2 regions of the Siminovitchia sp. FSL W7-1587 genome follow, and region 1 is predicted to be linked to the other one. Evidence: riboswitches for the same ligand, from Rfam matches in the RefSeq annotation. Region 1 holds a riboswitch; the other holds the start of a gene.
What was found. A riboswitch is a leader RNA that binds a small molecule or an ion and turns the genes downstream of it on or off. The one in region 1 is predicted to bind S-adenosylmethionine.
Positions count from the first base shown of each region.

Region 2: it holds a riboswitch for S-adenosylmethionine, as region 1 does, so the genes downstream of both, NST31_RS12125 (MetQ/NlpA family ABC transporter substrate-binding protein) here and NST31_RS13485 (MetQ/NlpA family ABC transporter substrate-binding protein) in region 1, are expected to answer to the same signal.

Region 1 covers NZ_CP150169.1:2,873,689-2,889,893, reverse strand. The annotation lists gene NST31_RS13530 (GntR family transcriptional regulator) at 22-747, opposite strand; gene NST31_RS13525 (sigma 54-interacting transcriptional regulator) at 1,386-2,813, shown strand; gene NST31_RS13520 (acetoacetate decarboxylase family protein) at 2,944-3,657, shown strand; gene NST31_RS13515 (sodium/proline symporter) at 3,795-5,195, shown strand; gene NST31_RS13510 (acetoacetate decarboxylase family protein) at 5,209-5,943, shown strand; gene NST31_RS13505 (C45 family peptidase) at 6,668-7,732, shown strand; gene menC (o-succinylbenzoate synthase) at 7,812-8,954, shown strand; gene NST31_RS13495 (GNAT family N-acetyltransferase) at 9,091-9,921, opposite strand; gene NST31_RS13490 (M20 peptidase aminoacylase family protein) at 9,918-11,057, opposite strand; SAM riboswitch class I at 11,210-11,320, shown strand; gene NST31_RS13485 (MetQ/NlpA family ABC transporter substrate-binding protein) at 11,425-12,237, shown strand; gene NST31_RS13480 (enoyl-CoA hydratase/isomerase family protein) at 12,270-13,061, shown strand; gene NST31_RS13475 (CoA transferase) at 13,069-14,259, shown strand; gene cyoE (heme o synthase) at 14,960-15,871, opposite strand; gene NST31_RS13465 (methyl-accepting chemotaxis protein) at 16,059-16,205, opposite strand, start outside.
Region 2 covers NZ_CP150169.1:2,561,833-2,578,037, reverse strand. The annotation lists gene NST31_RS12130 (tripartite tricarboxylate transporter substrate binding protein) at 1-822, opposite strand, end outside; SAM riboswitch class I at 2,177-2,294, shown strand; gene NST31_RS12125 (MetQ/NlpA family ABC transporter substrate-binding protein) at 2,439-3,284, shown strand; gene NST31_RS12120 (methionine ABC transporter ATP-binding protein) at 3,366-4,403, shown strand; gene NST31_RS12115 (methionine ABC transporter permease) at 4,387-5,049, shown strand; gene NST31_RS12110 (MetQ/NlpA family ABC transporter substrate-binding protein) at 5,084-5,923, shown strand; gene NST31_RS12105 (acetamidase/formamidase family protein) at 6,096-7,001, shown strand; gene NST31_RS12100 (VWA domain-containing protein) at 7,927-9,324, opposite strand; gene NST31_RS12095 (hypothetical protein) at 9,944-10,495, shown strand; gene NST31_RS12090 (ABC transporter substrate-binding protein) at 10,500-11,429, shown strand; gene NST31_RS12085 (biotin transporter BioY) at 11,925-12,494, shown strand; gene NST31_RS12080 (Crp/Fnr family transcriptional regulator) at 12,689-13,381, shown strand; gene NST31_RS12075 (hypothetical protein) at 14,210-14,635, shown strand; gene NST31_RS12070 (metal-dependent hydrolase) at 15,234-16,034, opposite strand; gene NST31_RS12065 (LLM class flavin-dependent oxidoreductase) at 16,140-16,205, opposite strand, start outside.

The DNA.
Region 1 (16,205 bases):
TTGAAAAGTGATACCTTTATGTTATTTTGTAGTGATAAAATAGTTGAAGGAATCGCTGCGATAAATAATCTTTGTGTATTCCAACACTTTATCTTGCGGAACCGCAATGCAATTGCTTTCCACTATCAAAAGCGGCACCAACACGGGACATTCCAATATGGTACGTTCTTCTCTTGTAGGAAAAGAGATGCTTAACAGGCTTTCACCGCTCGTAAATTCCGTAAAACCCATTTTCCGGTAATAGGAAAAGATGGATTTCAGTTCCTTTCCTTCCTGTTCGATATGTGGAAAAGTGGACTTGGCCAAGTAAGAGCTATGCAAGGCAATGGGTCTCCCTTCAAGCAAACGGAGGCGGGAAATTTTAAATACCTCGGCATCCTCGGACAATTGTAAAGTCTTATATATTCGGGGATGATAAGCAATTTTTTCACAACTAATATTTTTCGTTTCGAGTGTTAAACCGGCATTCAACATTTTTTCCGTGAAGCTTGTACTCCCTGTCAAATGCAGTTCGACTTGCTGGTGCTTGTCCTTCAAAAAACGGCCTTTCCCTTGCTTGGAATAGATATAGCCCATCTCCTCCAATTTGAGGAAAGCGTTTCTCACTTTAATGCGGGGTACCTTATAATAATCCGTAAGCTCCGTTTCAGATGGAAGCCGTTTATTTTTCTTAAACTTCCCCTGAACAATCGCCTCCATTAAATCGTCCACAATCATCAATTCAACTTCATCCGCCAACCGTTTCACCCCTGTTTAGGAAATCTTTGCACAATTATCATAATCAACAGAAGCGTTTGTGACAAGAGAAAAATGCACCATAACAATCTCCAGTTCTTTCTATTATTACAAAGAAAAGGGCAAGCGCTCGTTTTTTCGACGCATAAACGGGGACACCCAACCATAAGATGCGCGAAACTTGCAATCAATGGCGTTAGGCCCGCGGGATATAGGTCGTGCTGGTGATGTGGGTGTTCTAAGACTGCGATCCGCTGATAAGAAGCGGCACAAAAGCTAGATTAAAAGCGTCCTGTTGCAAGCTCAGGCAGCGACGTCCTCGAATCTCGTATTACCGATGGCTGTCCAAGCTTTCCTTCTCCTGTCACTTCGCTTGCTCTCGTACTTCCTGTACAGCGCGATGCCTTTGTGATCGCCATCGTTTTGAAAAACTTGCGGTGTGTCGCTAACGAAGCTTTTACTTAATTGGGCGTTTACTGACAGTTGATCCTCATTACTTTGTATTTTTGAAGTGTACATCCAGAATTAAAGGAACGGTGACAAGTCGGGACGCCTGTTGGTATTTACAATAGCAATTTCCATTCATAAACAGGTTGTTCAATGATCACCGCTTGCACTATGTTTATAATATAAGCAAAAGGGGTGGCGACGTGGAAGAAAAGTTTAAGCATGTCATCGAGACAATTAAAGAAGGCGTCATGATCATCGATCACCAATTTAAGTTTATTTACGCGAATAACGCGATTCATGCAATTGGTTTAGATCATGAATCCATCATTGGCAAAACAATATTCGAGGTTTTTCCAAACCTGACGAAAGAAAACAGTACTTTCTGTCATGTTTTTGAAGCAAAAACACCGATCATAGAAAAGCAACAAACGTTCATCACTTATCGGGGTGAAAGAAAGACTACTTTATCATCTACCTATCCTTTAATCCAAAATGGCTCTGTAACGGGTGCATTTGAAACTTTTCAAGACATTTCAACCCTCCAAGATATCTCGGATCAATTACGGAAGTTGCAAGTAGAACAACATAAACATACGGATGCGAATCATGATAGTGGCAATATGGATGTTTTATTTTCTGATTTTATCGGAGAAAGTCAAATGATTATGAAAATAAAGGCGGAAATACCGGCCATTGCCAACAGCCCCTCCCCTATTTTCATATATGGAGAAACTGGCACCGGAAAAGAAATATATGTGAATGCGCTCCATAAGGCCGGCAAAAAACAAATGCCATTAATCACACAAAATTGTGCGGCAATTCCTAAAGATTTGCTGGAAACGTATTTTTTCGGAACAGTAGAAGGAAGTTTCACGGGTGCAACTGATCGTGAAGGTTTGTTTGAACTGGCTAATGGAGGAATATTATTTTTAGATGAGTTGAATTCACTTCCAATAGAATTACAAGCCAAATTATTAAGAGTCATTCAGGAACAAAAAGTACGGAGAGTCGGCGGAACGAAAGAACTGCCTATTAACGTTAGAATCATTGCTGCTTCCAATGTTAATCCTAAAGAACTTCTCTTAAACAATGAGTTGCGTGAAGATCTCTACTACCGTTTAAGTGTGATCAATGTTGAACTTCCTCCTTTACGTGCAAGACGAATCGACATTCCTCTTTTGGCCAATCATTTTATCGACCACTATAATAGATTGTTCGATAAACACATTCTCGGCTTGACCGAAGAGGCTTATGAGAAGTTCCTCCATTATGAGTGGCCCGGGAATATTAGACAATTAAAAAATGCCGTCGAACGTCTCATGAACGTGAAAGATTCCGGGTATATTGAAGCCGGTGACATTGAATACTACAATGTTTTGGAAGATCTGCGCATCATTGACAAGGCCTATGCGAGACTTGCCTCTTATCCGCACGGAGAAAAAAGCTTCAAAGAAATGATGGAAGAGACGGAAATTGACATCATCAAAAAAGAATTGCTTCATTCGGGGGGAAATATCTCACAAGCTGCAAGAAATTTGGATATGCCCCAACAGTCACTAAGCAATAAAATCAAAAAGTATCAATTAGGAACGTATATTTTAGAAGTAAAGTTACTCAAAAATGGGTAATTACTCAATTTAATACTTGAAATATAGGTAAAAATCTAGTTATACAATGATCAAACCCTGTAAAATCAGGGTTTTTTTATTGGCATAAAACTTGCTTTTTATATTGGCAAAACAGAAGGAGGAATGTAACATGTCAAACTATGAATACAACATCTTACCCGAATATTCACCACTATATCCAAAGCTTCCTTATGAATATAAGGATTATCAGAAAGTGAGCGTATATTGCCGGGGAGATGTTAAAAAGTTAAAGCAATTTTTGCCAAAAGAATTTGAACTGATTTCTGATATATTTGAAGTATTTATTTTACAAAATAATGAAATTGAAGGTTTGGATGTATACAGCGAGGGAGGCGTAGTGATCCCATGTGCTTACAAGGGAATTTCAGGCGCATGCGTGGCATTCGAATATGTGAATACTGATGATTCACTTTGTGCGGGAAGAGAAATATGGGGTTACCCGAAAAAACTGGCGGAAGTACAATTTGAGTGCAATGAACATATGGTCAAAGGAAGCGTTCAAAGAAAAGGAAAAAAAGTGATTGATATTGTGTTCGAGAGAGATGACCAAGAAATAGTCATCCCGAACTTATCTCCCAGACTACAAGTAAAACGAATGCCGCATCCGGAGCATGATGGCACGGATATCAATAAAATTATCAAAAATGAGTTGCAAAATGCGGTATTGAAGAAACAAGTTTACGGCAAAGCACAATTAATAATGGAACAATCAGCGGCTGATCCACTATACCAACTAGGGGTGAAAGAAATACTAGGCGCTATGTATATAGAAGGAGCTTTTACATTGACGTATGGAAAAGTGATAGACGAGATAACAAAATAATCTTTAAAAATAGAAAAGGAGTGAGTGAAGGTGGAAAATACATTTTTAATCGTGTTTCTGTATATTATTGTCCCACTGCTCGGGTTTTTAGCAACCTATATTCTCACTAAATATAAAAATAGAGAAGGGGGACATTCATGATAACCGTTTTTATTCTCTATTTGATTATCGTCTTTATCATTGGCGTCATGTCGGAAAAATATATATCTAAAAGTGAAGAAGGATTTTATTTGGGAGATCGAAATTTCGGTCCATGGGCGACTGCCATCAGTGCAGGTGCCACCGACACGAGTGGTTGGATATTTATTGGGGCTGCAGGTTATTCCTATGCAGCCGGCATATCCACTATGTGGATGCTGCCTGGATTCATCATTGGATATCTCTTAAACTGGTTCGTAATAGCTCCCAAACTGAGAAAAGAAGGAGAAGCATTGGGAGCATTAAGTTTACCGGATTACTTCAGTTTAAAGTTGGATAGTGATAAAAAAACAATTAAAATTATTTCCAGTATCGTCATTATCGTTTTCTTTGTGGCATCGATGGCCTCCCAATTAACCGCCGCCGGGAAAACACTCGATGCAACGATTTCTTTTGATTACAACATCGGTCTTATTTTATCTGCAGCTTTTGTGATCGGTTACGCCATTTTTGGCGGGTATCGGGCAGTCGTATTGACAGATTTTACCCAAGGGCTTGTTATGTTGGCTGTCCTCATCCTCTTTCCGCTTTATATGATCTTTTTTGAATTTGGAGGACCGGTACAGTTTTTTTCAACTTTACATGACATTGACCCCATTTTAGTTTCTTCGTTGGGAGGAGCAACCGGAGCAGCGGGTATTGGTGTGTTTTTGGGCCTATTCCTTTTTGGAGTGGGCGAACCTGGACAACCACATATTGTCCAGCGATTTTTATCTGCCAAAGATGATCAAACCATTACGCAAGGGGCGTTTATCGCCATGTTTTGGGTAATAGTGGTTATGACTGGCTCTAATTTACTAGGATTAATTGGAAGAATAATTGTTCCGACCCTAGATGATCCTGAGTATGTTTTTCCAAAGATTTCAGTAGATACTTTGCATCCAATTCTGGCAGGTGTTGTACTAGCCGCCATTTTTGCCGCGATCCAATCCACCTTTTCGTCACAAGTGATGATCGCAACACAAGCATTCGCGAGCGACCTGTTAAAAGGGATTACAAATAAAACGTTTACCAATGAACAGTCCATGCTCATCTCAAGAATAACGATGGTTAGCCTTGGCATCATTTCCACTTTAATCGCATTGTTAAATCTCCAGTCTGTCTTTCAACTCGTCTTGTATGCATGGGCCGGTCTCGCCGCCAGTTTTGGGCCATTATTGATTTTCCTGCTTTATACAAATATCGTTACCAAAAAGGGGGCCGTTTGGAGCATCATCACGGGAACAGTAGTGACAATCATTTGGGTTAACACACCATGGGTAGATTATCTATATGAATTAGTTCCGGCTGCTATTGCCTCTACACTTGTCTTGCTATTGGTAAGTAAAAAAGATGTTTAGGAGGTAGATGTTCTTGAATAAAGCAACAAATAACGTCCCGATTCATGCGCCATTATTTCCGGATCCGTTTGTTCCCTATTCATGTAAAAATTATTTATCGGTATTTGCGGTTGCAGAAGCAAATGAATCCGAAATCAAACGCATCCTATCTTATACACCCTTTGAATATGTGACCAACAAAATCGTTATTTCCATTACAGACTTCAGCAACACGGACAAAGTATCGTTTATGGATTGCGCCTTCGTTGTTCCAGCAGCATATGGCAATCAATACGGTGGATATTATATATATGAATATGAAAATAATGATGCAGCAATTGCGGCAGGCAGAGATTTATGGGGTTATCCGAAAAAATATGCCAATATACAAATAGTAGAGAATAATAGGGAAATTCATGGAGCAGCCAGGAAAAATGGCAAAGAACTGATTAAAATGACAGTAAATTTGAACGAGACCATGCCCGCTTTAGAAGAACCGATTACCACTCCACATTTGAATCTGAGAACGATTTCAAAACCGGATGGCGGGATATACATGCAAGAGATTATCGAAAGAGATACATCACCTGATTTCATATTGCATGAAAAGACATTCCATCCTGTGCAGCTGCGTGTTACACAAACAGTGACTGAACCTTTACATTTACTAGAACCGCTTCATATCCTTGGCGGCGGGGTTGTAAAAGGAGACTTTTACGCCACAGAAGAAAATGGTTGGGGAAAAGTGTTGAAAAGAACCTTGTTTTGAACATTATCCTTCGTAACAGTAAGCTTAGAATGATAACAGGTTCATGAAAGTTTAGAAAACGGTTTCATGTTTAATCTCCCTTTTAATAGCATTCGGTGCCCTATCGCATCGTGTGCTTTTTTCTTTTTCATCTGGGGGAAATAACTTTGACTTTGGGCTCCTGGACACCATGCCTCTTTACATCATGAAAACTCATATAGGTTCATTTAAGACTTCTTATCCCCGGCTCCTTTTGTCATTGAGATAAATGATGATCCGCCCGATGTTCATTTAGGATTGCCGCCACTTTCTGGAATATGTGCCATTGCCACACTCCAACAGTAAAGTAATAGGAAATCGTTCCAATTCAAGTGGTGATCAATTGTCGGACCGCTTGCCAAGAGTTTTCAAAAATAAGGCAAGGTCAAAGCCGTTCATCTTCATCTTGATTCTATTTTTCAGAAAACCAACCATGCCTGCGAGCGTGAAGCCGTTCGAACTTTTAACGAGGTTTCTTCGTCTTCTCTCTCTTCCCCAATATTCTCAAAGCGCGAACCCAGAATAGATACGAGGATTGCTTCCCCGCTGTCAAAATACTTTGCTGATAAGGTTTTTTAATCGAAAAAGTAAAAACGCTTGTTATCATTCACTTACCATTGACTTTATCTTAAAGACTTCCCATTTGTTTTCCTTTCCTCCTTTCCATAAAATGAACCGTATAGAATGGAAAGGAAGGTTGCATACCTTGAAAACTATTTATAGCGACATCATCCCGTTTCGCGGAACGCACTACGATTTTGGCAAAATGCAAGGCCAGCTTTTAAAGGACTCGCTTACACTTATAAATCGGGAGAATCAATGGAAAGTCCGCAGACCCAGATTTCAGATAAATGCCGCGGAAGCAAAACAGGCGATCGCTTCGTTTGCTCCCGCGATTTGGGAGGAGCTTCTTGGTTTTCAAGAAGCGCTTCAGTGGCCGATTGAAAAAGTATTGACGGAATTTGGTGGTTACCGCCTGGAAATTCCCCGCTCCGGTTGCTCAATTTTGACGGGAAATGATTATTTTATACGTAATTACGATTACCACCCGAAAACATATGAAGGGCGGTTTGTATTTTTCCATCCTTCCGATCATGGATATGCAACGGCCGGGCCAAGCCAAAGAATAACGGGCCGCTCCGATGGGATGAACGAAAAAGGATTGGTTATGGGGTATAATTTCATGAATCGGAAGAAACCTGGTGACGGATTCATTTGCAGCATGATCAACAGGACTGTTTTGGAAACGTGTGCACATGTAGAGGAGGCCGTGGCTCTTTTAAAAGAAATTCCCCACCGGCATTCTTTTAGTTACATTATGCATGATCGCAGTGGCCGAACATTCATCGCAGAAGCGACACCACGTGAAGTAAAAGTTCGGGAATCACGCATATGTACGAATCATTTTGAACTATTACAACATGAAAACCGGGGGCATCTCGTCGACTCAAAGAGAAGGCTTGCCATCTTGGAAGAACACCAGGCCCATTTGAGCGAAGCGCGAGAAGCCTTTCATCTGCTTAATGACACGGATAAAGGCATATTTTCCGATTTATATGCAAGCTGGGCAGGGACGATTCATACGGCCGCTTATTTTCCAAATGAATTGAAAGTCTGGTTTGCGCTTGGCGGTGATCAATTTCCCACTGTCTTGGATTTTGGCGCTTGGCTCGCGGGAAAAGACATTTCCATGGAACGAATCACAGGCGAAGTGGATACAGACATCCCGTTTGTTCATATGGATGAACATGCAGATTGGTTTAGAAGATAAAAATGCCCTGCGGGGTCAATTGAAAATGCGATGATAGTAGCGTATGCTTTATTTACGAATAATCAAAGGGGGAGTCACAATGAAACCCGTCATATTGACAGAGGTTGTTCTTCATACGATTAAAATGAAATTGATTGCGCCTTTTACGACAAGCTTTGGCACCGCATTGGAAAAACATGTGTGCCTTGTAGAAGCGGTCGACGAATCAGGTGTATCCGGCTGGGGCGAAACGGTTACGAGTGATGAGCCGTATTATAATGAGGAAACAACGTATACAGCCACATATATGTTAAAAGATTTTCTCATTCCGAAAGTGATGCACAAAACGATTCAACATCCGCTTGAAGTGCATGATATGCTGACTTTTGTCAGAAGAAATCAAATTGCCAAATCGGCGATTGAGACCGCGATCTGGGACGCATTTGCCAAGAAAAACAACATCGCTTTATCCGAATTGATCGGCGGCACAAAAACAGAGATTGAAGTGGGCAAAAGCATCGGCATACAAAGCTCGCCTGTAAAACTCGTTGAAAAAGTCGCTGAATATGTGGATGAAGGCTTCAGGAAAATAAAAGTGAAAATTGCTCCAGGCGCCGACCTTGATTATATAGATGCCGTACGCAAAGAGTTTCCGGATATTCCACTCATGGCGGATGCCAACTCTGCTTATACATTAAATGACATTAATCATTTGAAGAAACTTGATCAATACAATCTCATGATGATCGAGCAGCCGCTTGCCCATGACGACATTATCGACCATGCCACCCTTCAGGAACAATTGCAAACCCCTGTCTGCCTCGATGAAAGCATCCACAGCCTGGAAGATGCGAGAAAAGCACTACAGTTGGGGAGTTGCCGGATTATCAATATTAAAATTGGACGCGTAGGAGGAATTGGCGAGTCGGTGCGGCTCCATGACCTTTGCAAAGACAACGGTGTTCCCGTCTGGTGCGGCGGCATGCTTGAAACGGGGATTGGCAGGGCACACAATATCGCCTTGACATCCCTCTCGAACTTTACGATTCCGGGAGATACGGCGCCATCTTCCCATTATTGGACTGAGGACATCATCCAGCCGGAAGTAACGATGGACCACGGGATTATTCAAGTGCAAACTGGTCCCGGGATCGGCTTTGCTGTCGACCGTGAAAAATTGGATCGGGTTACCATCCATAAAGAACGGATTTCAACAGCTGAAACGGCACACCCAATACCGTAAAAAAAGAGCTTGCAGAGAAAATCGCTTCTTTCTCTACAAGCTTTTTTATAGGGCTCCTCTTCGTTCCAGAAAACTGGGCACAATCAAAAGCCGAATGAGGCTGTCGAGGACTTTCTCACCCCCGCAATCGGTTTAACTAATTTGCTTTTTCATCCAATTGCAGCTCAGACCTTTTCACAAGCAGGTAGTGATGAACTGGCGCATCTTCATGGCGAATGAGTGACACAGCCGTGTATCCAGCATTAAAAAGCTGTCGGAAGATCGATCTTGTCTTCATTCGCCAATCTATGGCGAGCCCCATGTCTTCTTTTTTCATTTGTTGGAAAAATGCAGGCACGGGAACTACTATTTGTTCGGCGGAAAAAGGAAGGTCCAAATTTCCCAGTCGCGGTAAACCTCCCTCACCTTCCTGATACGGCACCTGAAAAGCGTTACTCTTATCTACTTTAAAAGAAGACGGCTTTTCTACGTGATCACTATTGATCCACCACTCTACTTTGAATCGGTCTGTCGGCAAGCCATTGTTCAGCTCGTCTTTCCCCTCGCCATATGAATTGACGATATAAGTATTGCAGACTGAGCGAAGTTTGGTCAAATTCAAATAGGCGTTTCGGCTTTCAAGCGGATCATAAGTCCATGTGAGCATGTCATAGCCCAACTTTCTTGCTTCAGACTTCTGCCTTTCTTTCAACTGATAGCCGATCCCTTTTACCCGATAATCAGGATGGATGCCAAGCGCATGAGAGCATAAATAAACCTTTCCATTCAAGAATCCCGGAAAACTGTAGCTGAAACCAACAAGTTTCTCGTCATGAAAGGCACCTACGATGAGGCCCCCATTTCTTATGGCCGTAACCGTTTGGTGAACAGGAATGGCATCCCACTTCCATACCAATTCTTCCAATTCTTTTACAAGAGCCATTTCCTCCACACTTTGTAGTGTTTTAATGAGTACTTCCGAACTCAATGCTTGAATCCTCCCTCCAATGTCTTCAATATCGCGTAAGCTAAAACTTCTATACCTGAAAGCATGGCCTCACGATTAAACGTCATTTCCGGATGATGAAGACCAGGTGCAAGCCCGCACCCGAGCCCTAGCATGGTTCCTTTAAGCTGTGGCTTTTTTAATGTGTAAAAGTGAAAATCTTCCCCTCCGGATGTAACAATGGGCTCTTCCAATCTGTCCTCTCCGAGTGCTGCAACAATCGCCTTTCTCATCATACGAATGGCATCATGATTCGCTTTCGCAGCCGCGATATGCGCTTTCGTCTCCAACTGAATGTTAACGTTGTGAAGCTTTTCAAGTGATGCGACGATATGTTCAATTTTTGTGGCCAATTGCTCAAGTACTTCATTTGTCTGCGCTCTTACATCCAAACTGAAGGATGCGTTGCCAGGGATAATATTACTCGCTGCGCCGCCTGCCTGGAATTTGGTCATTTTTGCCGAATAGGGAACCATCGGGTCAAGATGAATGCCTTGGATTTGCTGCACGATGGATGCGCCAATTTCAATGGAATTCGCTCCTAGATGGGGCCTTGCTGCATGAACATCGTCCCCTTTGATCTCACCTGATAAAAACATCCCGGCGCCATGAAGGATCGCAGGTGCCGCATAACCATCTTCCAGTTCCTGGATAGGTCGCAAATGAACACCATATAAATAATCTACATCATCGAGCACTTTTTTCTCCAACATTTTTAAAGCGCCTGTTCCTTTTTCTTCTGCCGGTTGAAAAATAAATTTCAGCTTGGCATTTTCGGGAAATCCCACTTTTTTGAGCAACAACATCGTTCCAATTGCCATCGTCATATGGGCATCGTGACCACATGAATGATTTGCTTGAAATTTTCCATTGACTTCCTGCCATAAAGCATCTATATCCGTACGCAAAGCAACGCACCGCTCTCCTGCTCCAACTTCAGCTACAAGACCGGTGCAAGTGCCATCATCAAATGTTTGAACGGCAAATCCTTCTTTGACTAAAAAATCCCGGATATATTCAGTCGTTTTATATTCTTTCCAGCTTACCTCCGGATGGTTGTGAAAATGGTCAAACAACGAGTAAACCGTTGGTTTTAAAGCCTCAATGTATTTCTTCATTACATTCTCTCCCGCATATTGATGTGTCCATTATACCACTGCCTTTTGACAATGTACCATATTCGCCCACTTCCAAAAATGAACTTGACATTATCTATCCCATGCTTTACATTCTTAAATAATAGGGAAATACAAGTAAATGAAATAGCGTTCTCTTATCAAGAGTAGCTGAGGGACTGGCCCAATGAAGCTCGGCAACCATCTATTAAAAATAGAAAGGTGCTAAATCCTGCAAAACATGAATGTGTTTTGAAAGATAAGAGAGGAACCAGTTATGATGAGTATATGACTAAGCCTCTCTTTCTTTTTTTTAAGAAGAGAGGCTTTTTTGTTTCTTGATATTCCCCAAAAAACTGGGGGGAAGAAAATGAAAAACATTAGAATATTGTTACTAGGATTACTATTGGCTGTTATTGTTTCCGGATGTGGAAACAATGCGACGGGAACAAAGACGGAAGAAGAAAAGCTTATTGTGGGCGCTACAGCCGGCCCCCATGAGCAAATTATGGAAAAGGTTAAAGAAGTGGCGAAAAAAGACGGATTGGACATTGAGTTAAAGATTTTTTCTGATTATATCCTGCCAAACAAAACATTGGCTGACGGTGAACTGGATGCGAACAGCTATCAGCACCAGCCCTTCTTGGATCAGTTTAATAAAGACCACGATACCGATTTGGTATCTGTAGGCAAAACGATTTTAAATCCAATGGGGGTTTATTCGGAAGACTATCAAAGTATTGATGACCTTCCAAAGGGAGCCAAGTTTGGACTACCCAACGATCCGACAAACGGTTCCCGGGCGCTGTTTATTTTGGAAAAAGCCGGCCACATTCAACTGGCTAATGATGCGAAAGAGACAGCATCACTGAAAGACATAAAAGAAAACCCGAAAAACCTTGAATTTATCGAGCTTGATGCCGCACAAATTCCCAAGCAGCTCAGCGAGGTCGACGCGGCAGCGATCAATACAAACTTTGCCATCGACGCCGGCCTTTACCCAAAAGAAGACGCCATCCTTCTGGAATCAACGGACTCGCCCTATACAAATGTCATTGCTGTAAGGGACGAAAATAAAGATGACGCTGTAGTGAAAAAGCTTGTGAAAGCTTACCAATCTGATGAGGTGAAAACATTCATCGAAGAAGAGTTCCGCGGCTCTATCATCGTAAGCTGGGAGTAAGAGTGAAACGATTAATCAACCGGAGGTTTCAAATGACAAATCCTTTATACGTAGAAAGAAATAAAGATATTGCCATTCTCGTTTTGAATCGCCCTGAGAAAAAAAACGCCATTACGCTCAAGATGTTTCGCAAGCTGTCTTCTATTTTGGATGAACTGGAAAAGGACCCCGCCATTAGAGTTTTAATCGTCCGCGGCGTTGATAAAACAGCCTTCTCCGCCGGAGCGGACATTACCGAATTTCTTGATGTCCGCTACCAGGCCGAAAAAGCAAAAGCCTATAATAAAGCCGCGCTAGAAGCGATTGAAAAGTTGTACCGATTTTCCCGGCCAACGATCGCCCTTATACAAAGGCTTGCGATTGGCGGTGGACTGGAACTGGCCAATTCATGCGATTTCCGCTTTTCATCTGCTGACGGAACATTCGGCATTACAGCCGCCAATATCGGGATTATCTATAATGTAAAAAGCACGAAGCGGCTTATGAATCTAATTGGGGTAACTAAGACAAAAGAATTGCTTTATACGGCAAAATTAATCGGGGCGGAAGAAGCGCGCGACATCGGTTTGATCGATTATGTGTATGCTTCTGACGAACTGGAGGAACAATGCATCCAGTTTGCTCGTAACATTTCCGAAAAATCTTTGGTGGCCAATTCAGGAATAAAACAGGTGATCCACAAGATCATAGACGGAGCCACCGATGAAGATGAAGAATTGGCAAAATCCATTCTCGATTCGTTCAGCTCCGAAGATTACGAGGAAGGCATTCAGGCGTTTTTAGAGAAGCGCCGTCCGAACTTTAACAGAGTTAGAAACAGGTGAAAACGACATGAATCAAGCATTACAAGGCATGAAAGTGATTGATCTGTCACAAGTATTGGCCGGACCATACTGCACGATGGTGCTCGGCGATATGGGAGCAGATGTCATTAAAATCGAAAAATATCCAAATGGCGATGATACGCGGGCCATGGGACCGTTTCACAACAATGAAAGCCATATGTATATGATGGTCAATCGCAATAAACGCGGCATGTGCCTGAACGTCAAAAAGGAAGAAGGCCGAGACATTTTATATGAATTAGTCAAAAAAGCAGATGTTTTCGTAGAAAACTTTCGCCCGGGGGTAGCGAAGAAGCTCGGGATCGACTACGACACCTTAAAAGAATTAAATCCCGCGCTCATATATTGCTCCATATCGGGATATGGCCAAACCGGTCCTTATCGAAATAAAGGCGGGTTCGATATTATGGCGCAAGGATTGTCCGGTCTCATGGAAATGACAGGCGAACAAGGCGGAAAGCCAGTCAAAGTCGGAATTGCCATTCACGACTTGGCTGCCGCCCAAACAGCCATTCAATCCATTTTGACATCCTACATTTACCGGTTGAAAACCGGAAAAGGGCAGTATATTGATGTGTCTCTTGTTGACTCGGGGCTTGCCTGGACGGTATGGGAAGCAGCAGCTTATTTTGGCAGCGGACAAGTAGCGGGAAAAACCGGAACAGCCCACCGTGCCGCCGCACCCTATCAAGGCTTTAAAACAAAGGATGGCTTCATTTTAATCGGGGCCGCCAATCAAAAGTTATGGGAAACATTTTGTTTGCATGTCGTCGATCGGCCAAATTGGATGGAAGATCCGCGTTATTTGACAAACAGCCTGCGCACGCTTCATCTCAAAGAACTTGAAAAAGATATTGAAGAAACATTATCAAAGCGCGATTCCGTGTATTGGCTGGAGCTTTTAGAACAACACGGAATTCCTTGCGGTCCGATTTATACTTACAATCAGACCTTGAGTGACCCCCATATTCTAGAACGGGAAATGATACTGGAATATGTACATCCGGCTGCCGGGGCGGTCAAAACATTGGGCTTTCCTGCCAAATTTTCAGAAACACCCGGAGAACTGACAAAACCTGCTCCCCTTCTTGGACAGCATAATGAGGAGGTCTTATTGGAAACAGGTTATTCCAGTGGAGACTATAAGAGACTAAAGCAAGAAAGTGTTTTGAATTAGTTAAAAAAATTTGGGGTATGCCATACTTTTGCAAAGCACGAGTTTAATCATCAATATCCGGCCTAAACGTTTCCTAGAAATCACGAAAAAGAGTCTGGGCCACAACAAAATCAGCCGAGTAAAAAACGAACCATAAAGTGAAACTTCATTCAGTAGGAGTTTTCTTCCATCTCCTACTGAATGTTAGTTGAACCAATCGGGCTTTTAGGTGCCGTTTTCTCACACTTGGACCTTTTGTATTCACTCAAAATTTTGAAGTGGGAGGCTTACGGCACCTTACATGCGGGATAAAGTGAAACTTCATTTCTTGGTATGCCTTTTCCAAGAAATGTTAGTTGAACCAATCGGGCTTTTAGATGCCGTTTTCTTACACTTAGACCTTTTGGTATCAACTCATGTCTTGAAGTGGTGTATATGGCACCTTACATGCGGGATCAATTGTCCTGATGTATAATATGCAAGCTTTTAGCGTAGTCAAAATAGGTAGACTCCTGCGGGAATCGCTCGAGCTGAAGATCCCGCAGGAAAGCGATCTTTGCTTTCCGAGGAAGCTGAAGAGACCTGCGGAAAGCGAAATATGTTGACGTAGCGATGATAGGGATTTTTTTTACACAAATAAACCGAACAATTATAAATAAAATGTTCGGTTTTTGCTACTTCGTATTTGCTTATGTCGCAGCCTTTAACTGCTTTCCAAACATTAGATCGTCACAATCACCATCGTGATAAACAAAATCGCAATATAATTAACAGAAACAACAAAGTTGGCACGAGCCCATTTCACATCATCTTTTACAAAAAAGCCCCGGATCGCAAGTACCAGCCAGACGAGGTTTAGTAAAGTCGCAATCACAATAAAGGTGGTCCCGAGCGACACCAGAAAAAACGGCAGAGGCAACAAGCAGGCTACATACACAAAAATTTGTCGCTTTGTCATTTCAAAGCCCCGGATCACCGGGAGCATGGCAACGCCTGCCGCTTTGTATTCGTCATACCTCTTCATCGCGATCGCGAATGTATGAGGCATTTGCCAAATAAACAGAATCATAAATAAAACGATTGGGATAATATGCATGGCAGAATCAATTGCTCCCCATCCAATCAACGGTGTGACTGCTCCTGAGATGCTTCCGATCACCGTGTTAAATGTATATTTTCGCTTTGTCCACATCGTGTACATGACGACATACGTAAACCACCCGATAAAAGCGTAAAGGACAGCCTCCATCGTTGTAAAAAACAAAAGAAGAAATCCCAGGACGCTTAATGCGATACCCAACCCCAACGCCATTTTTAATGAAATATTGCCTGTCACTGTCGGTCGCACTTGGGTTCTGGCCATGACTCTGTCTATATCGGCCTCATACCAGTTATTAAGGACGAGCGCCCCGGCCATGACTAGTGTGCTTCCAATGATTATCAAGAAAAATAAATTGGGATCAATGACTGTATTTGTAAAGTGGGCGGCGAGCCAAAAACCCGTAAAGACAGGCAGTACATTGGCTATTAACACAACCCCTTTAAAAAGAGCAATTACATCAGCTAAAAAAGAAGTGATTTGAAGCTGATTTCCAAAAGATGCATGCTCTGCACCTGTCTTCTGTTGACTCATTTTCTATCGTCCCCTTAACAATGATCAGATCGTAATATTCTCCCTCCATTATAATATGATTTTCGTCTAAAACCTACATATCGGGGAATTTTCACTAATTGTTAATAACTACAGCCCTTTATTCAGAAAAAAAGCCTGAACCCGCTGTTGCTTCGGGATCAGACCGTTATGCCGCTGTTGAAAATCATTATGGAGCCGCTTTGGGGTTTTCAATTGAAGAAGAAATACGGTCTTTTTTGTGTAAAGTAAACGCTGCGACTGAAGCATTTAATTTCGTCGCCAAATTGGTCAAGTTATTTGCCGTTGATGCCGTTTCTTCACTGCTGGCAGCCGT
Region 2 (16,205 bases), 310 kb from region 1:
GAAAGCCTTTTCCAATTTGTGAATGATCTTTAGATCGGTATCCGGCGGCGCTCCTACCCCGCGATCAATCGAGGCGGTAATATCGTAACCCTCTTCGATAAATGTAGGAACTTCCGGCATCGGTTCGAATGTTTCTTCAGACCCGATGGCAAGAATTTTCATGTCTTCGGTATATTTTAATAAATCGCTGGAATTCGCCAATACAGCGTCCGTATTGCCTCCCAGAAAAGCTTGCATAGATGGGCCCGCCCCGTCAAACGGCACATATTGCAACTCAATCCCTGCCACATCTTGAAGCTGTAAAAAGGCGATATGATGGCCGGAATAGTTGCCTGATCCCGCGACCGTGATCGACCCCGGATTTTCCTTTGCTTTTTGAATAAAGTCATCCAACGAGTCAATCCCGCTGTCTTTACCGATAGTCAACGCGATTGGCGTTGTCTGGAAAATGGCTATAGGCACAATATCCTCTGTTTGATACCCTGTATCTTCATTGGCAAGCGGCTGCAGGATGATATGCGGGATGTTGATGCCTGCGAGAAAATATCCATCCGCCTTTTGATTCACCAACTCACTCCAGCCTACAGAACCACCACCGCCAGGTTTATATTGAATAACAATTTTTTGCTTTAAATATTTCTCCAGAAATGACTGCTGCCGCCGGGCCTCGATATCAGACTGTCCGCCTGGTTCAAACGGGATGCTGTACGTAATGGATTTTTCAGGAAACTGCCCTTTTCCATTTCCGCCACTTGCAGAACAAGACATTAATAACAAAGCGGCGCAAATAAATGAAACAGCAGTTACCCACTTTTTCTTCATGGGGTAAACCTCCCTTGCTCGGATACGGCAAATTCTTAATGATTATATTCAGATTGACGGAAGATGATTCGAACTTTATGGAGATGAAAAAGATCAAAGCGCCATACATGAGCTCCTCGGGAACAATCCATTATCTTCCAACCCACAACCCCATAAGGTTTTTTTCGGTTTAACCCCAAAAAGATTATTGTTTTAATGTTGTTATCTTAACTTCTTATTCTATAGATTCCCCTGGATTACCATAAACAAAGAGTCTGAGACACAACTCAATCAGCTGATGAAAAAACGAACAATAAAGTGAAACTTCATTCAGTAGGGCTCCTACTGAATGTTAGTTGAACCAATCGGGCATTTAGGTGCCGTTTTCTCCCACTTAGGGCTTTTGTATTCACTCAAGATTTTGAAGTGGGAGCCTTACGGCACCTTACATGCGGGATAAATTATCCCAGGTATAATACGCAAGCTTTTAGCGTAGTCAAAATAGGTAGACTCCTGCGGGAATAGCTCGAGCTGAAGATCCCGCAGGAAAGCGATCTTTGCTTTCCGAGGAAGCTGAAGCCGTGCCCGCGGAAAGCGAAATATGTTGACGTAGCGATGTTAGGGATTTTTTACACAAATAAACCGAACAATTCATTTATAATTGTTCGGTTTTTGCTATTTCGTATTTGCTTATGTCCCAGCCCCTACAATATACATATGTGGTTAGACATCTCGTCCTTTACGTTCAAAAAAAAACAACCTCTTGAAAAATGTCGTTAGGTTTTACACCTGATGTAAAGCTCGGTGATACTAGTACATATTTAAAAAAGCTAAAAATATTTCCGTAAATGTTTTTTGTTTAAAATTATGTATAATCTTATTAAAAGGAGATGATCATAATGATAAAGTACAGACGTTTTTTATATCTCAGCTTTATCGTTTCTATAAGCATAGTCTTAATCTCTCCTTCTCAAGGAAAATCGTATGGACTTCCTTTTAACTGGGTAATACATCATGGACCTAATAAATTAACTACTACATTCCTCCTTTTTTCTCCTAAGAATTTATCAACTACTGAATTTATCCCCTCTGCATTTTTATTAAATGTGTTTATTATCTATTTCTTAATAATTGGAGTATATAAATTTTTGACAAAGATAAATAAAAATCGTCAAACAAATTAATTTTATAAATTTGCTCTTTCATTGCGTTCCAAAAACTTCTCCTTAAAAACTAAAGAGTCCAATAATTCAAAACCCAAGAATGTTGATTTTAAAGCTTGGGTTTTACTTTTTGATTTTCAGTTTCCATGAAAAATTTGTTGACATTTTTTCTAACTAAGGATAATATCTATGTAACAATTGAATTTGAAATTCTCTTATAAAGAGCGGCGGAGGGACTGGCCCTGTGAAGCCCGGCAACCATTCTTGTTTGACGAAACAAGAACAGGTGCTAAATCCTGCAAAATACTGTTGTATTTTGAAAGATAAGAGAGGTAAACCGATTTACTTACAATGTATATCCATGCCTCTCATTTTGGGAGGCATTTTTCATTTTGAAGAAAAAACCTCCCCGTATGTGATTTTCAACATACGCCTTAAATGCAGACTAAATATATAAAGAAAAGAGGAAATGACATGCACAAATGGTTATTAACTAGTTTCGTTGTGTTGCTAGCACTTACCCTTGCCGCATGCGGTGGAGGAAAAAGCAGTGAAAAAGAAACTGTAAATAAAGAATCAACATCTGAAGGTCTTCTCAGCGACGGCAAATTGACAGTCGGCGTAACGGCCGGACCGCACGAGCAAATTGTGGAAAAAGTAAAAGAGCTTGCAGCAAAAGAAGATTTGGAAATAGAAGTAAAAGTTTTCACCGACTATGTCATGCCGAATATCGCTTTGGACGAAAAAGAGCTTGATCTCAACGTATTTCAGACGATACCTTATTTAGATCAATTTAAAAAGGACAGAAACCTGGATCTTGTAAATGTGGGCGAAACAGTAACGTTCCCGATGGGTATTTATTCTTCCAAAGTAAAAGATGTGCAAAAACTGCAAAAAGGGGCAAAGCTCGGTTTGCCTAACGATCCTACAAACGGCGGCCGCGCTCTCGTTTTATTCGAAAAAGCCGAATTGATTACACTAAAAGAAGGCTCGGGAAACACGCCAACTGTCAAAGATATCGAAGAAAACAAAAACAACTTTGAATTTGTGGAATTGGAAGCATCCCAAATTCCCCGTCAGTTGGAAGAACTGGATGCGGCGGCGATTAATACCAATTATGCGATCGAACATGGATTCAAACCTGGAAAAGATGCTATCTTTATCGAATCGAAAGATTCTCCATGGGTAAATATTGTTACGGCAAGAGCCGAGTCCAAAGACGACGAAGCGATTCAAAAGTTTTTGGATGTGTACCGCTCTGATGAAACAAAACAATTTATTGATGAAACATTTGAAGGATCTGTCATTCCTTCCTGGTAAGGAATGAAGGGGGCCACCCGTCCCCGAATATTCTTCCAGCCATTACGGGTTTGAAAATAAAGCATGAAGGAGCAAATACACATGATCGAATTGGCGGGAATTTCAAAGACATTTAAAGGCAAGCAAGGCTCTATTCACGCATTAAAGAATGTGTCACTTTCAGTGAAAAAGGGTGAAATATACGGTGTCATTGGATACAGCGGCGCAGGAAAAAGCACGCTCATCCGTTGCGTCAATTTATTGGAAAAACCGGATACGGGTTCTGTAAAAGTAAAAGGGATCGATTTAACAAAGCTGTCTACCAAAAAACTTCGCGAAGCCCGCAGTAACATCGGAATGATTTTTCAAGGCTTTAATTTGTTAAAGACGGCTACTGTTTATGAAAATATCGCCCTGCCGCTGAAACTTGCCGGATTCAGCAAAAAGGAAGTGGAAGAGCGGGTCAAGAAATATATAAAAATCGTTGGACTCGACGAAAAGCATCATGCCTACCCGGCCGAACTGTCCGGCGGGCAAAAACAACGGGTAGCCATTGCCCGTGCGTTGGCTTTCGAGCCCGAAGTCCTTTTAAGTGACGAAGCGACAAGCGCATTGGACCCTGATACAACGGAGGCCATTCTGGAATTGCTGTTAAAAATCAATAAAGAGCTCGGCATCACGATTTTGTTGATTACGCATGAAATGAACGTCATCCAACGAATTTGCGACCGTGTGGCCGTCATGGAAAAAGGGGAAGTAATCGAGGAAGGAAAAACGAAAGACCTCTTTACTTCACCGCAACATCCGACGACGAAGCGGTTTGTCAGCAATCTGTTTACACATAAAATACCAAACGACATGCTGGAAAAATTAAATGAAAGCGGCCAAGTCGTTACTCTCTCTTTCTTCGGGGAATCAAGCGGCGAACCAGCGTTGGCCACTGTTACAAAGAAGTTTGATATATATCCAAACATTCTATCAGGCAGCATTACACATTTAAAAGAAGATACCTTTGGCCAGCTTGTCGTTCATATGAAAGGTGATCCGGCCGAAATTCATAAAGCCATTCGGTATTTGGAACAAGATCAGGTTCATGTGGAAGGTGTGAAGATTAGTGACGAAAATAAACGAGTTTCTTGACAACTGGGGCGCTGATATTTGGGAAGCCATCATCCAAACCTTCCAAATGGTCGGAATCTCTTTAGGAATATCCATTTTAATTGGCTTGCCTTTGGGAATCATGCTTGTTTTGACCCGTCCGGGAAAAGCTCTCGGCAATAAATTTGTTTTTGGTGTTTTAAACGTATTGATTAATATTATCCGTTCAGTTCCATTTATTATTTTGTTGTTCTTTATTTTGCCTTTTACAAAATTCATTGTCGGAGTAACGATTGGTGTAAAAGGGGTGATCGTGCCGCTCGTTATTTATACAGCGCCCTATATCGCCCGCTTAATGGAAACCGCCCTCTTAGAGGTGGACCGCGGAGTGATTGAAGCATACGAAGCGATGGGGATGAAAACAAGGCATATCGTATGGCACGTGCTTGTAAGGGAGTCCCGCTCATCCATCATTCTTGGTTTAACCATTGCCACCATCTCCTTAATCGGAGCAACGGCCATGGCGGGACTTGTCGGCGGCGGCGGTCTTGGCGACCTTGCTTACCGCTACGGACACCTCCGTTACGAAGTCGATGTGATGTATGTAACAGTCATCTTGCTCATCATCCTTGTGCAAGGGCTACAGTCGCTTGGCAACCGCTTGGCAGCCAAATTGAAAAAAGACTAATCAACCATCAAAAAAAGAAAAGAGGAATGGCAATATGAAAAAGTGGCTCTTATCCAGTTTACTCCTCATACTGATCGCCGCCCTTACAGCTTGCGGAGGCGGCGACAAAGAAAACGCGGGAGATAAAGACGAAAAAGCGAAAGACCTGCTCAGTGACGGAAAGCTGACTGTAGGTGTCACCGCAGGTGAACATGAGGAAATCATGGAAAAAGTAAAAGAACTGGCCGCAGATAAAGACCTGGAAATTGATATAAAAACTTTTTCCGACTATCTCATTGTGAACGAAGCACTGGCACAAGGAGATCTTGATCTGAACGTATTCCAACATGAACCTTATATGAACAAACAAAAAGAAGATCGCAACTACGATATCGTCAACGTCGGAAATACGATTACGACCCCGATGGGTGTATATTCCAATAAAGTGAAAGATCTCGGCGAACTGAAAAAAGGCGCAAAGCTGGGATTGCCCAGCGACCCGACCAATGGCGGCCGCTCCCTCCTATTATTTGAAAAAGCCGGACTGATCAAACTGAAGAAAGGCGCTGGCGATACACCATCCGTCAAGGACATTGAAGAAAACAAAAAGGATTATGAATTTGTAGAATTGGAAGCCGCGCAAATTCCACACCAATTGGATGATTTGGATGCGGCGGCCATCAATTCCAACTACGCGATTGAAAGTGGACTCGTTCCAACAGAAGACGCCATCTTTATGGAAGAAAAAGATTCCCCGTGGGTGAATATTGTTGCCGCCAGAGCGGAAAGTAAAGATGACCCTGCGATTAAGCAATTTTTGGAAGTATACCAGTCAGAAGAAGTCAAACAATTTATTGATGAAACATATAAGGGTGCCGTTATTCCCGGATGGTAATTGGGAAGGTACCGAACTAACCGGAAAGGCGGATGTAGCACAAATAGGGCTGCCCCCGCCTTTTTGCCATGTTGATAGAGAATAGATCACCAAATACGACGAAAATTGACTTACCTAACTTCTATGTTACGATAGGCTTAATATGTACTTTTTATAAAAGGGTGGGAAGAGAATGCCGCAAATAGTACCAACGGGAAAGCCTATTTATTCATTTAGCAAAGAACACGAACCCGTTATAAAGGTGGACTCGGGAACCAGGTTGGTAGTTGAAGCTTACGACTGCTTTGAAAATCAAATCCAGTCCGATCATACAACGATGAACAGTATTGATTGGAACCGAATTAATCCCGCAACTGGCCCCATTTACGTAGAATCGGCCAAGCCGGGAGATGTATTGGCTGTAACGATTCACAGTATTGAAATTGGGGAAAGTGGCGTGCTTGCTACTGGACCAAATTTGGGTGTCATGGGCCATCGAATCGATGAATTTACCGTGAAAATCACTCCAATCGAAGACAACTATGCCATTTTTAATGAAAAAGTGAAAATCCCGCTTAATAAAATGATTGGTGTGATAGGTGTTGCTCCTGAGGACGATGCCGTGCCTTGCGGCACACCGGGAAGCCATGGCGGAAACCTGGATACACTTCTCATTGCAGAGGGAGCGACCATCTATTTCCCTATTTTTCACGAAGGGGCTTTGTTTGGCCTGGGAGATATGCATGCAGCAATGGGAGACGGAGAAATTGGTGTATCCGGTATCGAAGTTCCGGGAAAAGCGGATATAACCTTACAAGTATTCAAAGGAAAAAGCTTGAAGCACCCCGTGGTTAAAAATTCAGATGGTCTGAGTCAATTAGTATCAGCCAAGACATTGGACGAAGCCGCCAAAACGGCCGTGGAAGAAATGGTCGATCTGCTCCTTCCCCATACAGACCTTGAACTGAGCGAAATGACGATGCTATTAAGCGCGATTGGACATACTCAAATCTCGCAGATTGTTGACCCTTTGTTAACGGCTAGGTTCTTTGTACCCCAATGGTTTTTAGATACGTATAACATAAAGATATTTGGTTAAAAATCCCGTATAGAAAAACAAAGGAGTTGTCCATTAAGTCGATTTTTTCGGCCATTGGGCGCTTCTTTTTTTATTTAAAAACGTTGTGAAGGACCTCGCCTGTATCCTTTTTAAACAGTGGCGATTGGACATGTGTGTGGCAGCATACCAAGAAATTAGACGAGACACTGATTGTTCCTGAAGCAAAGTAGATGTTCATCATTACATTTTGCTAAAATCGGTAACCTGTTTTGTTTTTTTTGGCAGAGTTAAAGGTTTTAACCGGACTTTATCCGGACGTCGTTAAGCGTATAGAAAAAGATGAGGCCTCATAGTTTTTTGGTTAATTTGTTAATAGCAAATTGAAAAGCAAAAAAAGGAATGCGAGTATTGGTGCTGAATGGATCATTGATGAAAAAAGCATAACCAAATGTGATAGCTGTAACGATAAATAAAAGAACGTGCCATAATTGGTTTTTTTGAAGGTGGTTGATATTTAGCAAAGTTAAATATCGAGTTTACAAACCATAAATATGAATTTGCAATGAGGAGTTCAGAAAATATATTGGAAAATAATGGGAATTCCTATAACTCCTGTACATCTGAACGAGTCTCCCGTTGTACTTTCCTTCAACATCTTCCACTGGTTGAATGATATTTCCGACATCTGTCCGAAAGCTTGTAATGATCATATGGCGACCTTGCCGTTCGGGTATTTAGTCAGAAACGGATTTTTTCCCCAGTGAATGCACGGCAGACACTTTCAAACCACTTCTTTCCAAACAGGAAGTGGCCATGGCGAAAACATGATCCACTTCCTTGCATGTAAGTTGGACGATGCGACATTATGAAAAAGTTGAAAACCCTACAGTGGGAAACCTCTTTTTTTCTATTTCTCCCCGATTCATGATGTCCAAACGAGAGCTGGAGGCTGTTCAACTTTTTTCTATAGATCAAGGTCCTTTGTTACATGATCCATTTTCTCTTTTATGCTGTCCGCGGTATCAAAAATTTCACGATGCTTTTCTTGTCTGACGGAGTCTGCATATTCCTTAACGGTTTTCGTCCGTTCATCTATTGCATCTGAAATAGCTAGTTTGGTATCCAGATCCATTATGTCTTCATCCGATAGTTCGTTTAAAGCTGTTTTCATTCGATCATGCTCCCTGTTCAGTGAAGTGAGGTAATCTCCCTGTAATCCCCTGAGCTCACTAGCCATTCTGACAGACGAAACGTTAGTACTATGGGAATTTTGGCTAAACCAGTATCGCCACCCTGTTTTTCCCATGCTTTCCTTCCAGCTTTTCGTAACCTCTTCATCCAATTCCTGTTTGTTATTAACCGATGTATACTTTCCGCCTCCGGCATTGGCCACCTCTTTCAACTGGCGATCAGCTTCGTCGTCCACATCAAATCCGATAATATTCATTTGCAGGTCTGTTAGTGAATGCTTGGCAGCCTTTGCTGCTTGAACAGGATCCCCATCACATGTTTCAATACCATCACTAACAACATAAATAAATGTTTTTGCCTGCTCACCGCTCGTTTCTTTGAGCTCCTTTTCCGCTTTCTGTATGGCTGACGCAAGCGGCGTCCAACCGCTCGCATCAAATTGATCTAACGCAGCGGAGAATGCTTTTTGATCGTATGCTTTCAAAGGATAAACGGTTTCGATACTTTCACATGACATCTTTTTATCCTGATCTGATCCTGTCCCTTTATGACCGAAGACAGATAAGGAGATGTTCACATTCTCCGGCAAGCTTTCTGAAAATTGTTCGATGCTTGACTTTGCCAATGCCATTTTTATACCACCTGGAACTTCCGCCTTCATGCTTCCACTGGCATCTATCAAAACAGCTATATTCACTTCATCCGGCTGTTCGTTTAATTCTTCTTCACTGACATCCTGAACGAGTCTTCCGTCGGGTAGTTTTAGTTCGTGATACTTTACTTCCATATCTCTCACTGGCTGAATGACATTTCCGACATCCGTACGGAGACTTGTAATAATTGATGTTGCCCACTGCTTGGCATCCCAATCCTTCGTATCTTTGTTTTTTATTTCTTCCAGGTATTCAGCTACAGCTTCTTCTTCTGCTTTTTCATACTCTTCTTGATCAGCAAACTCTTTTTTTCCGATATATTTTTCGAACAAGTGTCCAGCCGGTTCTTTCTCGATTTCTTCTCCAATCAGGCTGTACGTTTCTTTTTCTTCTGTAGTCTTTTGTGTTTTTGATGTACCAGTATTTTCTTTAGGTTGGCCACTTTTTGTTTCGTCCTGCTGACAGCCAAGCAAGGCCACGCAGACAAGTAGCAAAATCAGCCAAGGCTTCTTCAACATTTTTCACTTCCTAATTTGATATTAGTGCTATAAGTTTAGTATAGTTTTTTTTGAAAAAATTAAAAACGTCCTTTTTGCCTAACACTAAAATACTATTAGAAGCCAGGTTAAATTCTTTTCACAAATAGCTTTATTTGGGCGGGTGTTGGCAGAAAAAGAATGGCGTTTTCTAAAAACAACATGACCTCCCTCACCTATTCGTCAAGTTTGTTTGCCCGTCATTGGCGCATAATCTATGTTATGCGAAACTTAAGTGTTTTTGTCCTTGACGCCGTCCAGGCCATTACCCTTAAGCAGTCGCTCAAAAAATGATATTGAATCTGTCTCTACCCGGAAACCTGTCAAACCATCATACGAAACGTGATATACTGGCTAAATAAGTCAAATTCTTGCAGAAGTGTAGCCACTTATTTTAAGCTTGATAGGAAATCTGGCCAGTTGGAACTGGTAGTGCCGATGATGCCCTACTGTTCGTTGACCCATACTATTTGCCCTTCTGAATACAGGGGTAATTGATGAACCTTGAGCGTTGCCCGCTTTTCCCCGGCCGTCTTTTTTTGGTCCGCCATCCGGACGTCAGAAGGCGGCCACTTCCACTGAAAAAGAAACAAAGGAGGGAATGAACTTGAAAGAAAAGAAAGACTTGCGATATCTTTGTTATCCTTATATGCGTGAATCTGCTTCCACCGTGGATTTCGAAATCAGAACAGATTCATTGACAACACGGATTGGACAAGCGGCTTCGCTTACAAAAGAGATACCGGTTGTTCACGAAGATTTAATGTATTTGCTTCCGATGGTTTACCATTTAAATGGTTCTGTCCGTGGAAAAATGGCCATTACCGAAGAGGATGTAAACCGTCTAAGCAAGATGTACGACTTTTATGTGGCAGAAGTAAAAGATCGAATTGACCGTTTTGTCCTTCCACAAGGCACAACAGCGGCTTGTGTGCTTCATGTTTGCCGCAGTGAAGCGAAGAAATCTGTCCGTGCCCTACATAAAGTCAGTTTGGAAAAAGAAGTGCCAAAACGGCTCTTTGACTACACTCATCTTTTGGCCAATGTCTTATTTGTAATGGCAGTTTATGTGAATAAAATAAATGGCGTTGAAGAGATTCCTTTTATAAGCAAATCTTACCCTGTAAAACGGATGAAGAAATCGGAGGAATAATGTGATGAAACAGGCAAAATTACTTGGCTGGCTATCTGCTATTATTCTCGCTTTTTTTCTGAGTGCATGCCAGAATGCCGATAACAAAGGAAATAAATCAGCGGAAGCCGACCAACCCTACACCGTGACAGATGATACAGGAAAAGAAGTGACGTTTGAAAAAGCTCCGAAAACAGTTGTTTCTTTAGAACCAAGCAACACCGAGATCTTATTCGCGCTCGATTCCGGAGATAAAGTCATCGGCGCGACTGATCTTGACCATTATCCGGAGGAGGCAAAAGAAATTGAACGTGTTTCAGACTCTGTCCATATAAACACGGAAAAAATAATTGACTTAGATCCGGGTGTTGTATTTGCCTCTACAACAGCTGACGAAGGTGCGTTAAAGACGCTGGAAGATGCAGAAATTCCCGTTTTTGTAATCCAATCGGCCTCTTCTTTTGAAGATGTATTTGGTGATATAGAACAAATTTCCGAAGTAATGAATGTGAAAGAAAAAGGAGAAACATTGATCAAAGATATACAATCCCAAATAGCGGAGGTAGAAAAGAAAGTCAAAACAATTGAAAATCCGAAAACAGTCTATGTAGAAATGATTCCCGCTCCCGAAATGTATACAGTTGGAAAAAATACACTTCAGGATATGATTTTACAAAAAGCAGGTGTGAAAAATACATTTGGCGACCAAGTAGGCTTAATAAATGTGACGGCTGAAGAAGTGGCCAAGCAAAACCCGGAAATAATCGTGACAACGGGGCTGCATGAAAATCCGGTCACAGAAATCCAAGAGCGCAAAGGTTGGGAAAACATCAACGCCATTCAAAACGACGAAGTATATCTAGTGGATAATGACCTAATGGGCAGTTCAGGACCAAGAATCGGTGAAGCTGTTGAGTTGGTTGCAAAAACCGCTTATCCCGAGCTTTTTCAATAATGTATAACAGCTGGTGTAAAATGTCAGTGTGTCGCGACTTTTTATCCCGCATGTAAGGTGCCGTAAAACTCCCACTTCAAGACCTTGAGTGAATACATAAGGTCCAGGTGTGAGAAAACGGCACCTAAATGCCCGATCGGTTCAACTAACATTCAGTAGGTGCCCTACTGAATGAAGTTTCACTGTATCCCGCATATAAGGTGAAGGTGCCGTAAGACCAAGACCTGAGTTGATACAAAAGGTCTAAGTGGAAGAAAACGGCACCTAAATGTCCGGTTCGTTCAACTAACATTTAGTCAGAGGAGATGGAAGAAAACGCCTACTGAATGAAGTTTCCCTTTATCATCGGCCTTTCTTGATCTCGTTTTCAGGCATCGGATATGAGTGTTTTTCGTTACAGTGCTTATTTCAACAAATGATTGACAAAACCCTCTCCAACCATTAAATTAAATGAAACCTTATTTTTATATCTGGTTAACAATTGGAGGGAAAAGGATGACACCGGAACGGCAAAAGCTAAGAGGAATGATGATTGCGTCACTGTTTGCGGCCATAATCGGCATCTTTGCACAAATTACCATACCGCTTCCGTTAGTGCCTATTACAGGGCAAACGCTTGCCATCGGACTTGCCGCCACCATTCTTGGTGCAAGATATGGTACATTATCAGTTTTGCTCTATATTTTAATGGGAGCTGTCGGAATCCCTGTGTTTAGCCAGTTTTCGGGCGGCTTTTCCGTACTGGTCGGGCCAACAGGCGGCTTTATCGTCGGGTTTATTCCGACAGCCTTTTTCATAGGCTGGTACCTGGAAAAAACAGCCTTCAAATTTACCCAAGCAATGATTGCCAATACAATCGGGATGTTTATTACACTGTTATTTGGAACTGCTTGGCTCAAAATAGCTGCCAACTTGAGCTGGCCAGCGGCATTCGCCAGTGCTTTTGCACCGTTTATTGTGGTCGGCCTTTTGAAAGCGGCACTCGCTTCCTGGATCGGGGTTATCGTACGTAAAAGACTAACAATTGCCAACATATTGTTCGCGCCAAAAGAAAAATCCGCTTAAATGAGGATGCCAGCCGCTTTACACAATTCTTCCTTATTTGGGCGCTACCGCGAACAAGTTCCCGAAGCACAACGGCTATTTTCTAAAAATAAAATAAAGTCATAATCAAAGTGAAACTCCGCTTCGCGCCGTGGTATACTATAGAGTAAAGACGAATACGTCTTGAAAAAATAACATGTCAGGTGGGGATACCCATGAATTTGACAGAACGGGAGCCCGTTAATCTACACGATCTGCTATTAATCCGGCACAAAGAAAAAGCATGGAAAAAAGGGGCGTATCTTTTTCAGGAAGGTGACAAAGCAAACGAAATTTATTATATTAAATCCGGCAAAGTACGAATCGGAAAAATAACGCCTGACGGCCGGGAAATTACCTTCAGAATTGTAAATGCCGAAGACTTTATTAGTGAAGTGCGGCTGTTTTGCACACTTTCAACATACACCGTTCATGCCAAAGCAATCGAAGACTGTGAATGCGCCATCATCCATAAAGATGATCTGGAAGAGAATTTGTTAATCAATCCCGGACTTTCCGCCGAATTCATGAAAATGATGGGCATTCACCATCAAAAAACCCATTCTAAATTCCGCGACCTTATATTGCATGGAAAAAAGGGCGCTCTCTATTCAACACTCATTCGTATGACAAACAGCTATGGCATAAAAACAGACAAAGGAATAATCATTGACTTATCTTTGACAAACCAAGAGCTTGCCAACTTTTGCGGCATGAGCCGCGAGGTCGTCAACCGTCTTCTTGGAGCTTTAAAAAAAGACGGAGTCATTTCTATCGCTGATGGAAACATCATCATCCACGACCTCCAATTCTTAAAAGATGAAATCCATTGCGAAAACTGCCCTGTCGACATTTGCAGAATAGATTAAGAGTGTACTCTGTAAACAATAATCTTGTAATCTATGATTGTGAGGATCAACCCAATGCACCCCAAATTTTTTTATAGTTTTGCGGCAGGCTATGTAGTGAGTATGTTGACCATATATCTGATATCCGGATACTTTTCATTGTCTTTTACCATCGGATCATTTATAGGTATTGCCCTATTCGGATTAGGATTACATTTGCTTAAAACAAGAAAAAGCTAAGTTCCTAAGGCGTTTCGCGATTTTTGGTTTTTTTCATTCCCATACGGGCGCCAATCCAATCAGCCCCCTGCATGGCGATGGCGGTTTTCGCAATTTGTTCCGCCAACAGAATCGATATCGTTTTTCACTTCTCCAAGATTTCTTCTACAGTCATTGGGGGACATGGGAAAAAGCCTTTATGAAGCAAATACGAAATAGCAAAAACCGAACAATTCATTTATAATTGTTCGGTTTATTTGTGTAAAAAAATCCCTATCATCGCTACGTCAAAATACTTCGCTTTCAGCAGGTCTCTTCAGCTTCCTCGGAAAGCAAAGGTCGCTTATGCTATGTAATACTTTTGTGACGGGATTTCAAGCATTTTTGCAGAAACCGGGTTAGTTTTTCATCTCATTAAACAGAAAAATATATTATTCTAAAATTAAACAGAACTTTTATATTTTGATCATTCTTTCTATCATTTGATCGGAGGCGAAATTTATCAAAGCTCGTAAAAGATTATCACTAGCTGTTTTAATTGGCAGTGTTCTACTATCTATTAGTCTCATTATTCTTAGAAGCAAGGGCCTTTATTTACAGTTAGGAATTCAACCAAACGGATTTAACCACATGGAAATAAGCCTATTCCTAACAATCTTAGTAATTATTTCTGGATTGGTTGTATTATCACAAAGCATCAAAGATATCGTTATTAAAAGACTTTTTATAACCATAGGCGTTGTGATTATATTCATGAAAATATTTTCACACTGGATAACGTATGACCGTTTAGAATACACTCATTTTACTTCACCCGACGGTAAAGAAGAATTTCTTGTCATTGAATCATATGTCAGTGAATTATATCAAATAACTAAAAATCCCTTTCTCATAGAGCATTTATCGACCATAAGAGGCTATCGTGGATTTCAACCGTTTCATAGGGGTAGTTATCAATTAGAGTGGATTGATCCAAACACCTTGAAAGTATCTTACTTGAAGAAAAGCACTTCAGGATATATAGATGTTCTTATTGAATATAAAAAAGAGAAGTAACCGAGCCTTTCGCCACTATGGAACAGGCTCGGTGTTTTAAATCCTACTGTTTGTTCATTTTCTTGCTTATGGTGTCTCTGAATGCTGAAGCTACTTGTTCTCCGTCACTAAGTGAATAGGGAGGAACGTCAAATGCACAATTCACTTTGAGATTTTACCAGCTTAAGATCTCCAAAAAATCTATTGGTCAAGAAGGACGAGTATCTAGTTAGATACAAAAAAGAATAATACTCTTTGACAACTTCATGTAGTCGTCTATTACTACTAAGCAAAATCTTTCCTATATTAACAGCATCAATATCAGCTAGTAAATCATCAGAGCTAAACATGCTTCACTTTGTCTTTATGGCCAATCAATTCCATTGCTGCATCATAAGTTGTTGAGTGTTTCGAAGAATTGGCTGCTTGACCGGTAACTGTAAGTAAGTCGCCACCCCAACCTGCAAGATCAACCAGAGAGTGACTCCTTAAAAAGAATAGTTGACTGAATTTTTCTGTGGTTTTCTCCGGTTCCGGTGGCACGGACCATGATACGTTACTCGTTTCTCACCTCGCCGCAATCCTCGTGTAAGAAATCATTATCATGCCAATATTACTTTTATACAGAGGCCTCCTGCAAAATAGGAAACTCTTTTTCTTCTCCGTAGTTAAGGATGATGACCTCTGTTTTATCATCATCCTCCAACAGATGTAGCAGCTTTTCATCTTTATTCATCATCGTTTCTATTACCGGAAATTGTTGAACCATGCCTTCCAAAACTTCGGGCCTGGGTGTGGTGTGGCTGTTCGGAAATTGATGGTTCGGAATTACGTATTCAACATCAAGCAGATGTTTCACAACATATGCCGCCTCTTCAGGTCCCATTACAAACTGCCCCGAGGCTGAAAGGATGGCCACGCTCGGTTTGTAAAAGTCTTGAATAATCTTCATATCGGCCATCATTGTAGTATCTCCTGAATGATAGAGCGTCCTGTCGCCATGAAAATTGAATATATACCCGGCAGGCTGGCCCCCATATATCGGTGTTCCTTCCGTTTCACCATAAGATGAAGTATGCATCGCTTGTACCATCGTGACCTTCACATCATCAAGGTAAATAGAACCTCCATAGTTTAATAAATGAACATTAGAATAGCCCTTTTGCAGCAAGATCATTCCAAAATCGTACTGTGCCACTATTAGAACATCAGGATTGGCGTTTTCCACCTCTTCTAAGCCCTGGGTATGATCAAAGTGGCCATGAGTAATAAACACTGCATCAATCGTACGTAAAAATGCCGGCTTTGTGTACTCTTCAGGACATCCCGGGTTTAAACTCAAAAAAGGATCAATTAAATAGCGTTTCCCCTCCTTGCTCGTCAACAAATAACATGCATGTCCCAGTCTTAAAACCTTCATGATAACTCCTCCTTCATTTATTTTAAAATAAGTATTACCGGCTAATGGATGAGAGCGCCAAACAGTCATCTGGCCGAAGAACACCGAACAGCATTTCAAAAAATCTTACAAGGAAACTGGTTCTTTTTTTACTTTAAAAGCGGGCATGACCTTTTCAGCAACTAATTCCAT